Regions from separate parts of the Kitasatospora paranensis genome, predicted to be linked through region 1. Evidence: riboswitches for the same ligand, from Rfam matches in the RefSeq annotation. Region 1 holds a riboswitch; each other region holds the start of a gene.
What was found. A riboswitch is a leader RNA that binds a small molecule or an ion and turns the genes downstream of it on or off. The one in region 1 is predicted to bind cobalamin.
Positions count from the first base shown of each region.

Region 1 (3,265 bases):
CGCAGCATGTCCAGGCCCGGTGCCAGCAGCCGCGCGTCGCCGCGGAACTTGTTCACGAACCAGCCCGCCACCAGCGCCTGGTCCTGGGCGGAGAGCAGGGCCAGCGTCCCGTACATCGCCGCGAACACGCCGCCGCGGTCGATGTCGCCGACCACCACCACCGGCAGGTTCGCGGCCGTGGCCAGCCCCATGTTGGCGATGTCGCGGTCCCGCAGGTTGATCTCGGCGGGCGAACCGGCTCCCTCGCAGACCACCACCTCGTACCGGCTGCGCAGGTCGGCCAGGCACTCCAGGGCCCGCTCCAGCAGGACGGGCTTGCGCTCGCGGTAGTCCAGCGCGCCGACCTCGGCGACCGGGTGGCCGAGCAGCACCACCTGGCTGCGGCCGTCCGCGCCGGGCTTGAGCAGCACGGGGTTCATCGCCGCCTCCGGCTCGACCCGGGCGGCCTGCGCCTGCATCGCCTGGGCGCGGCCGATCTCGGCGCCGTCCGCCGTCACGAAGGAGTTCAGCGACATGTTCTGCGCCTTGAAGGGGCGACCCGCACCCCCTGCCGGGCCAGCCAGCGGCAGATGCCGGCCGTCACCACGCTCTTCCCGGCGTCCGAGGTCGTCCCCGCCACCAGCAGCGCGTTGCTCACGATCCGTTCCCCTTCCCACGGGTGCGTCCGCGGCGGACGGCACCACCCAGCGCCCGGGCTCCGACCGTCGCCGCCAGGGCGAGGATCCCCACCCGGCGCGACAGCCGGCAGGCCCGTTCGATGTCCGCGACGCCGACCGGCCGCAGCTCCGCCCCCAGCACCGGCCGGTGCTCCACCCGGGTGCCGTAGGCCAGGGTGCCGCCCAGCCGGACGCCGAGCGCGCCCGCGAACGCCGACTCGGCCTGACCCGCGTTCGGGCTCGGATGTGACGAGCCGTCGCGCCGCCAGACCCGCAGCGCCGTCCGCGGGTGCTCGGCGGCCGCGACCGTCAGCAGTGCCGTCAGCCGCGCGCCGGGCCAGCCCGCGACGTCGTCCAGCCGGGCCGCGGCCCAGCCGAACCGCAGGTGGCGGGGCGAGCGGTGACCGACCATCGCGTCCAGGGTGTTGACGGCACGGAAGGCCAGCAGCCCCGGCGCGCCGGCGACCGCCCCCCACACCAGCGCGTTGACGACGGCGTCGGCGGTGTTCTCCGCCACCGACTCGACCACCGCGCGGGCCACCTGCTGCTCGTCCAGCCCGCTCGGGTCGCGGCCGCACAGGTGCGGCAGCCGCCGGCGGGCGGCGGCCAGGTCGCCGGCCGCCAGGGCCCGGCCGACGGTGCGCGCCTCCCGGCTCAGCGAGGTGCCGCCCAGCACCGTCCAGGCCGCCGCCGCGGTGAACGCGGTGCGCGCCCCGGGGCGGCGCCCCAGCGCCCGCTCGACGGCCACCGCGCCTGCCGCCACGGCGCCCACGCTCAGCGCGGTGAACGCGGCCCCGGCGCCCCGGTGGTCGCGCCACAGCGCGCGCTCCAGCCGGCCGGCGGCGGTGCCGAACAGCGCCACCGGGTGGCCCCGACGGGGTCGGCCAGCGCGGCGTCGGCGAGATACCCGGCGACGGCGCCCAGCAGATAGGGGGAGGCGGGCCTCAGCCGTGGCACGGCGAGGCGTCCAGGGCGTGGTGGAACGGCGACCGCTGGGCAGCCTGCATGGCGTGCGTGTCCTCACTCAGGGTCCGCGCCCTGGATCGACGAACCGGCGGCGAGAGTCTCCTGGCTTCCGGGTCGAACGCACCCTCGGGCCTTCCGGCGACCCTGTGGCGGACCGCCGTGACCATGTGGTCGAGCGTGCTCCCCGGTGACAGTGGCGGGACCGCGCCGGACTCGCACCGGCTTCCTCTGCATGCCTCCGTATGGCGCAAGGATCCCATCACGCGCCGCGACCGGGCGTCAACAGAGCCTGCGGAGGGGTTGGTCACACACCGTCGCAGGTCCGGGGCGCCCTGACGCCGTCGCTCCCTCCGACGATCCTCCAGGATCGGCCGCCGCCGCTCGTAGGATCCTCCACCCGCCGTCCCGGGCCGCCGGCGACCGCTTCGTGTGTTCGGCGGGTGATGGCCCCGCGGGCCCGCCCGTACGTTCAGTCGCATGCGACGAAGACCGCCCCTCCCGCCGCCGGTGCCCTTCTCCCCGCAGGCCGCGCGGGCGCACCGGGCCGGGCTCGGCCTGACGCCCGGCCAGGTCGCCGAGGGGATGGCCGCGCACGGCGTCCGGCTGCTGCCCACCCACGTCCTCGCCTGGGAGAGCGGTGGGCTGCGCCCCTCCGAGGAGGAGTTCATCGCCCTCGCCCGCGCCCTGTGGTGCCCGCCCGCCCAGCTGATGGGCACCCCGCCGGCCACCCTGCGGGACCACCGGCTCGCCCGGGAGCTGACCGCCGACCAGGCCGCCCGCCGGATCGGCGTCTCCCTGCCGACCTACGCCCGGGCCGAGGCCACCGGCCACTGGGACGCCGACGAGGAGCAGAGCCACGCCCTGGCCCACGCCCTCGGCATCCCGCTGCGCACGCTCGTCCGGGTCACCGGCCGCCAGGAACAGCTGGAGCGGTGCCTGCGGCAGGTCGTCGACGGCCGCTGGCAGGCCCAGGCGGCCGCGGTGGCCCGGATGGTGCCGGCCCCGCCGGAGGTGCTCTCGGCGGCCCTGGCGGACCTTCAGAACGGGTACCGCGTCCCCTCGCACTGGGGCGCCTCGGCCCCGGCCGCCGACGGGCCGCCGGCCACCCCGCTGCCCGTCCGCTTCTGGGAACTGCTCGGCCGGCACCGCTTCGACATCCCGGTCTGACGGCCACGGACGGCCCCGCTCCGGTGGCCCGGGGCCGTCCGGGGGCGTGCACTGGAGACGCCATGCCGTCGCAGTCCAGCAGACCGGGGAGCGCCATGCGTTGGGGAACCGCCGCCGTCGTCGCCGCCACCGCCACTGCGGCCGGAGCCGGCGCCGCGGTGCTGCTGCTCGGCCGGCGGGCCTCCGAGCGCGCCGTCCGGCCGGGCTTCGCGGGCGCGCCCGCGCCGTCCGCCGCGGGCCTGCGCGTCCAGGCCCTCGCCCCCGACCGGGTCACCGTCACCCGCAGCGTCGAGACCGCCCGCCCGGGCCGCTACGCCCTGGAGTGGAAGGACGGCGGCCACGCCGTGGTCGGCGACGTGCTCGGCACGGGCCCGCAGGGCGTGACCCGCCGCCTGCTCGGCACCGACAGCGGCACGCTGCGCACCGGGCAGGAGGTCCGGCTCACCGCGCGGGTGTACACCGGGGACCCGGCCACC
Region 1 covers NZ_BAABKV010000001.1:6,062,040-6,065,304, forward strand. The annotation lists partial or broken gene ABEB13_RS28835 (cobyric acid synthase) at 1-637, opposite strand, end outside; partial or broken gene ABEB13_RS28840 (cobalamin biosynthesis protein) at 634-1,604, opposite strand; cobalamin riboswitch at 1,696-1,877, opposite strand; gene ABEB13_RS28845 (helix-turn-helix domain-containing protein) at 2,100-2,789, shown strand; gene ABEB13_RS28850 (alpha/beta hydrolase family protein) at 2,885-3,265, shown strand, end outside.

Region 2 (3,265 bases), 790 kb from region 1:
AGGAAGGTCACGGCCGTGCGCACGGTGGCGTCCAGGCGCTCCCAGTCCATCGCACCCACCAGGTCGGCGGCGGTGGCGCCGGGCGCGACGTGGGCGCCGAGGTTCACCGAGCCGAGGTTGCAGACGGCCGTCTCGGAGTCGTCGGTGACCTCCAGGATCTCCGTGCACAGGTTGGAGGAGTGCACGGTGCGGCCGGGCAGCGCGGTCTGGTTGGCGGCCCGGTTGGAGGCGTCCTTGAAGGTCATCCAGCCGTTGCCGGTCTGCGCGAGGGTGCGCATCATCCGGGCGTACAGGGTCTGCGCCGGGATGGTGCGGACGGCCTTGCCGGCCAGCTCGGCCTTGAGGTACGCCTCGTCGAAGTCGGCGCCCCACAGGTCGACCAGCTCGGGCACGTCGGCGGGGGAGAACAGCGACCAGTCCTGGTTCGCGTTGACCCGGCGCATGAACTCGTCCGGGATCCAGTGCGCGAGGTTCAGGTTGTGGGTACGGCGGGCCTCCTCGCCGGTGTTGTCGCGCAGTTCGAGGAACTCCTCGATGTCCGCGTGCCAGGTCTCCAGGTAGACGCAGGCCGCGCCCTTGCGGCGGCCGCCCTGGTTGACCGCGGCGACCGAGGAGTCGAGGGTGCGCAGGAACGGCACGATGCCGTTGGACTTGCCGTTGGTGCCGCGGATGAGCGAACCGCGCGAGCGGATCCGGGAGTAGGACAGGCCGATGCCGCCGGCGTGCTTGGACAGCCGGGCGATCTGCGCGTACCGGTTGTAGATCGAGTCGAGGTTGTCCAGCGGCGAGTCCAGCAGGTAGCAGGAGGACATCTGCGGGTGCTTGGTGCCGGAGTTGAAGAGCGTCGGAGAGGACGTCAGGTACTCCAGACGGCTCATCAGCCGGTACAGCTCGGCGACCTCGGCCACCGACTGCTCGCTGTCGCCGACCGCCAGGCCGGCGGCGACGCGCAGCAGGAAGTGCTGCGGGGTCTCCACGACCTTGCGGGTGATCGGGTGGCGCAGCAGGTAGCGGGACTGGACGGTGCGCAGGCCGAAGTACTCGAACCGGTCGTCGCCCTGAGGGTCGAGCAGCGAGTCGAACAGGGCCGCGTGCCGGGCCACGAGGGCGGCGGTGGCATCGCCGATCAGGCCTTCGGCGTGGCCGACGGCGATCGAGGCGGCGAAGGAGACCGCCCCCTGCGAGACGGCCTCGTCCTGGATCTCCAGGGCGAGCAGCCGGGCCGCGAGCTTCGAGTACTGGGGGTCCTCGGCGATCATCGACGCGGCGGCCTCCACGGCCAGCCCGCGCAGCTCGGCGAAGTCCGAGCCGGCGTGGCGTCCGCGCAGCGCGGCGGCGGCGACGTGACCGGGGTCCACCTGGGGGAGGTCGGTGCTGCGGTCGGTGAGCAGCCGGAGCAACGCCGCACCGGGGTCGTTCCGGGCGGAGTCGGCGAGACCCTGGGAGGGCAGGGTGACTGAGGCAGCGACGGTCAAGGCGCACTCTCTCCTGTGGCGGCAGCGGTCGGGGCACCTCCCGGCTGGGGAGGCCGCCCGGGCCGGCGCGGCAGGGGAGGACGGCACGCCCGATCGTGATCGGGGCGCGCACCGCCCACCCGGCCCACCCGCGAGGCCCGGACGTACAGCTGTGCTTCATGGCCTCTGCGGGGAAGCCCTGTGGCACACGGTCGGCAGGTCCTCGGACTGTGCGGGCCCCGGCGTAGGGGAGCCTGCTCACCGTTGCGGGGCAGTCCCGGACTTCCACCGGATTCCCCTGCGTCGACAGCGAGAGTGAGCATACATGTTGTGGTGTCTCGTTGATGTACCCCCATATCTTGTGCACGGAGCGTGTCGCGTCCGTGTCGCGTCCGTGGCGCGGGCTGCCCGGAGGACCACGTTCCGCGCATCCGTCCCGCCCCCGACCTGCCCGTCCTGCTCACGGAATGGTCACCACCCGGGACCCTCGTGGGCGCCATGGCCTACGATCTCAGCTCATGAGCGACGGAACGGGAGCACCGCCCGGCTGGAATGGTCAGCCCGCATCCCAGGGGGGCCGTCCGGTACCCCCGAGGGTCAGGCGACGCAGGGTGGTCAGCCCTTCCCGCCGCAGGCCGGATTCGGCCCGCCGACGTTCCCTTCGCAGGCGACCCCGCCCCCGTGGCAGACGCAGCCGTCCGCCGGTTCCGCGATGCCGGACTGGGAGGCGCTCGCCGAGCGGCACGAGGCCAGGTCCCGCAAGCGCAAGCTGATGTGGACCGGCGGCATCGTGCTCGCGGCGGTCGTGCTCGGCGGTGCCGTCGGCACGGTCGTGGTCGGCGGCATGCACCACGGCCCGACCCCCGGCCCGACGGCCAGCGGCAGCAGTGCGGCCTCCCCCGCCCGTCCGGGTCCGGCGCCTCCGCGGCGGCCAACTCGCCCACCGTGGCCGGGCAGCCGGAGCTGCTCGCCGACCGCTCCGGGCAGTCGAACATAGCCATGGGGCCGGACGCGCAGCTGAGCGAGGTCCAGGGCGGCTGGGCGCTGCGGCTGCGCAGCAACGGCAACTCCTTCGCGCAGTCCGCCAACCAGGTCGTGGACGTCACCAAGAGCTTCTCCATCTCCGCCTGGGTCTACAACGAGGCTCCCGGCGGCTCCCGTTCGGCGATCAGTGAGGGCGACGGGGTCTCGTACTCCTTCGACCTGGCGCGGGACGACGCGAACGGCAAGCAGGCCTGGGTGTTCCGGGTCCAGACCAAGGACGGCGGCGCGGACGGCACGGTCGTCACCGCCACCGCCCCCACCACCCTGGCGACGGTCGGTCAGTGGGCGCTGCTCACCGGCGTGTACGACGCCGACCAGAAGGCCGTCACGCTCTACGTCAACGGGGCGTCGGCCGCCACCGAGAAGGTCGGCGGCGGCATCTGGGCCGGTCCGGGCCCGCTGCAGCTCGGCCGCAGCCGGCACCACGGCATCTGGGGCGGCAGCTGGGCCGGCGTCATCGGCCGCATCCTGGTCTGGGACAAGGCGCTGAATCCCACGCAGGTCGCCAGCCTCAAGGGCGGCGGCACCGGTCTGAGTGCCAAGCCCAGCGGCTCCTGGCTGGTCGGCGGCTGACGGTCCGTCCACTCCGCCGCCGGCCCCGCGAAGCCGGCGGTGTGGCCCCGCACACATCTGGCGTTGTGTCACAGCCATGCCCAGTATGAAAAGATGACGCCCGTTGGAACGGGGAAGCGACCGTCGGCTATCGTCGGGTCGCATCGGGTTGCGGTGTCGGCCGAACATGGTCGGCCGCGGCCCCGGGGGATCGG
Region 2 covers NZ_BAABKV010000001.1:5,272,925-5,276,189, forward strand. The annotation lists gene ABEB13_RS25385 (ribonucleoside-diphosphate reductase subunit alpha) at 1-1,451, opposite strand, end outside; cobalamin riboswitch at 1,652-1,783, opposite strand; gene ABEB13_RS25390 (hypothetical protein) at 2,167-2,451, shown strand; gene ABEB13_RS25395 (LamG domain-containing protein) at 2,400-3,071, shown strand.
Region 2: linked by a shared signal. The riboswitch ahead of ABEB13_RS25385 (ribonucleoside-diphosphate reductase subunit alpha) and the one ahead of ABEB13_RS28840 (cobalamin biosynthesis protein) in region 1 are both predicted to bind cobalamin.

Region 3 (3,265 bases), 940 kb from region 1:
GGTGACCGGCCAAAAATTCCTGGTGACCGGTCACCGGGGCCGCTCGCCGGCCGGCTGGGCACCGGAGAATGCGGGTCAGCCGCGGGGCAGTACCAGGGCCTGCACCTCGGGCAGGTGGCGCCAGTCGCTGGAGACGATGCTGGCGTGCGCCGCCGCAAGCTGGGTGGCGCGGGCCCGTGCCTCGTTGGCGGTGGGATCGGTGGCGCTGATCGCGGGGGCGACGTTCTGGGCGTCCGTCATCACCAGCAGATAGTGGCGGCTGTCGTACCAGGAGGTGTCTATGCCGCCGACGTAGGCCGAGGCGTCGCCGTCGAAGACCACGAACCAGGGCCGGATCCCGGCGTCGGTGTAGCCGGTGCGCGGGTCTCCGGAGGCGGCTCCGTGCACCGCCGGGAAGACCTGCGCCTGCCCGACCTTCCCGGCCGCGGCGAGGTTGCGCAGGTAGCCGCCGTACTCGACGTCGGTGTGCAGGGTGTCGAAGGGGTTGCCCTCCTCGACGGTGCCGGGAATGACATCGATCAGTACCCGTCCGGCCAGGGCCGCGCGGCTGGGCCAGTTACCGGCCCTGGCCGCCTCGTCGAGGGTGGAGTACGAACCACCGCCGGGCTTGGCAAGGAGATCGGCAGGGCGGAAGACGGTGTTGCCGAGATGTGCTGCGATCAGGCTGTCGAGCTGGGCGGGGCCCATACCGCGGTTGGCGGCGAAGCCGCCCTTGAGTTCGAGCTTGACGACGAGCGGGCCAGCGCCGGGGTGGGCGCCGAGCCAGACCCGGATGTCGTCGAAGCAGTTCTCCAGGTTCTTGTTGGTGCCGCCGCTGTACAGCTGGGAGGCGCTTGTTGCAGCGGTGCAGTTGTTGGAGTTGCCGAGGGGGTTGGAGTGGCTCACCTTCCACTCGGTGGTGATGGTGTCGGTCCAGACATCGAGCTCGATCATGCCCGTGCCGGTGTCCAGGCTCTGGGCGAGGAACGGGAAGGCGGCCGGGTCGTAGGTGTTGTGGATGCCGACGGTGGTGGCGGAGCCGAAGGGCAGGTCGCCGGTGCCGGTTGCACCGGAGGGCTGACCCGGGTTCAGGGCGGCGGCCGTGGCCAGCAGTCCCACAGCGAACGTACGGCGGAGCGTCACGGTGTCTCCTCGGGCGGATGCCTGGACGGCGGTCCGGGTGGGCCGCCGTCCGGCAGCATGGTGCACGGGAGCGACTTCAAGGTGACATGACAAGAAAACTTGGCTGAAGCTGACACTTCAACGGGCCGAGGAACATCCGCGTCGGGCAACATCCAGTGCGGGCTGGCGCGCCATGAAATGGTGGTGATCGGGAGGGGCGGGAGTAGGGGCCAGCATCCCCCGACACCCCGTCAGTCCTGCCGCCCGAGGACCCCGTGCGCGAGGAGTTCGGCGATGGCCGGGTCGGTCAGCCGGTAGCGGACCACCCGGCCGTCCCGCTCGCCGGTGACGACTCCTGCGGCGCGGAGCAGCCGCAGGGCCTGGGAAACGGCGGGGTCGCGTATTCCGGTTGCCACCGCAAGGTCGCTCACCGCGAGTGGGCCGGTTTCGTGGAGCGCGAGCAGCAGCGAGAGCCGCCCGGGGTCGGCGAGAAGGGCGAACCGCTCGGCCCACACACGTACATGCGCGGCGTCGCCGATGGCGGCGATCGCTTCGCAGACCCGATGGCCGTCGATGGTGCGGTGGCCGGCGCGGTCGGCGGGGACGAGGTGCATGCGGGCGATTCTCGCAGGTGCTCGGGCCGTGATCTTCAACACCTGCGCAGGTCTGCAGGCTTGCAGCTGTCATGGCGTCAGGCCTACGGTGGGCGGGCCGTGGTGCTCGGGAAGACCGGTGGTGGACCTCGTGGTCCCGAATCCGGAGCGGCCCTCGCCACTGTGATCGGGGTCATCCGTAGCCATCGGTGCCACTGGACGCGCAGCCGTCCGGGAAGGCCGGTTACGGAGTTCGTTCCGGGCCGGACGGCCGGGAGGGGAACCCGTCAGCCAGGAGACCGGCCGCGGCATCTCACGACGTCATTCCACGAGGTGCTGAAGCGTGATCCGCAGATGACCCTGCCCGTGACTGGTTCGACCCCGCCGCCTGCCGGGGCCGCAGGCGCACCGGTGTCCGCCGTTGCGCCCGCGGCCGCCTATCGGTGGGGTCGCGAGGACACTCTGCGTACCGCCGGACTGATGGCGGTGATTCTTGCCCTTCATGTGGTGGCGTTCGGAACGCTGTTCCTGCTGGTGGCGCCACACCACTACACCGTGGGGAACCAGGTGTTCGGGGCCGGCCTCGGCATCACCGCCTACACGCTCGGTATGCGGCATGCCTTTGACGCCGACCACATCGCGGTGATCGACAACACCACCCGCAAACTGATGGCGGACGGCCGGCGGCCGGTCTCGGTGGGCTTCTGGTTCGCGCTCGGGCATTCCTCGATGGTGGTGCTGATGGCGGCCCTGGTGGCGGGCGGCGCCAGGCTCGCGGGTGTGCTGATGGACGAGGACTCCACGATCCACCAGGTGCTCGGTGCGATCGGGACCACCGCCTCCGGCGCCTTCCTCTACCTCATCGCCGCGCTCAATCTGGTGGCGCTGACCGGCATCCTGCGGGTGTTCCGTGCGATGCGGCAGGGCCGTTTCGACGAAACGGAGTTGGAGGCTCAGCTCAACTCGCGCGGCCTGATGAACCGCATCCTCGGGCGGGCCACCCGGTCGATCTCCAGGCCCGGCCAGATGTTCCCGGTCGGGATGGTGCTGGGGCTGGGGTTCGATACGGCGACCGAGGTCACCCTGATGGTGATGGCGGGTTCGGGCGCGGCGGCCGGCCTCCCGTGGTACGGCATCGTCTGCCTGCCGTTGCTGTTCGCGGCCGGCATGAGCCTGTTCGACACGCTGGACGGCACGTTCATGAACTTCGCCTACCAGTGGGCGTTCTCCAACCCGGTGCGGAAGGTCTTCTACAACCTGACCATCACCGGGCTGTCGATCGCGGTGGCCTTTGTCATCGGCACCATCGAACTGGTGGCGGTGTTCCACGACAAGCTGGGTCTGACCGATCCGGTGAGCGGTTGGGTGGCCGGATTGAGCCTGGACAACGTCGGGTTCGTGATTGTCGGCCTCTTCGTGGTCGTCTGGGCGGCGGCGATCGGCTACTGGCGGATCGCCCGGGTCGAGCAGCGCTGGGCGTCGAGGTCGGACGGATGAACCTCACCTCCGGTGCCCCATGACCCGCTGCGCCCGTCACACCGCTGCGCCCCGTCACGCTGCTGGGCCCGCAC
Region 3 covers NZ_BAABKV010000001.1:6,999,300-7,002,564, forward strand. The annotation lists gene ABEB13_RS33275 (phosphatidylinositol-specific phospholipase C domain-containing protein) at 76-1,122, opposite strand; gene ABEB13_RS33280 (ArsR/SmtB family transcription factor) at 1,353-1,715, opposite strand; cobalamin riboswitch at 1,799-2,016, shown strand; gene nicT (Nickel transporter NicT) at 2,049-3,191, shown strand.
Region 3: linked by a shared signal. The riboswitch ahead of nicT (Nickel transporter NicT) and the one ahead of ABEB13_RS28840 (cobalamin biosynthesis protein) in region 1 are both predicted to bind cobalamin.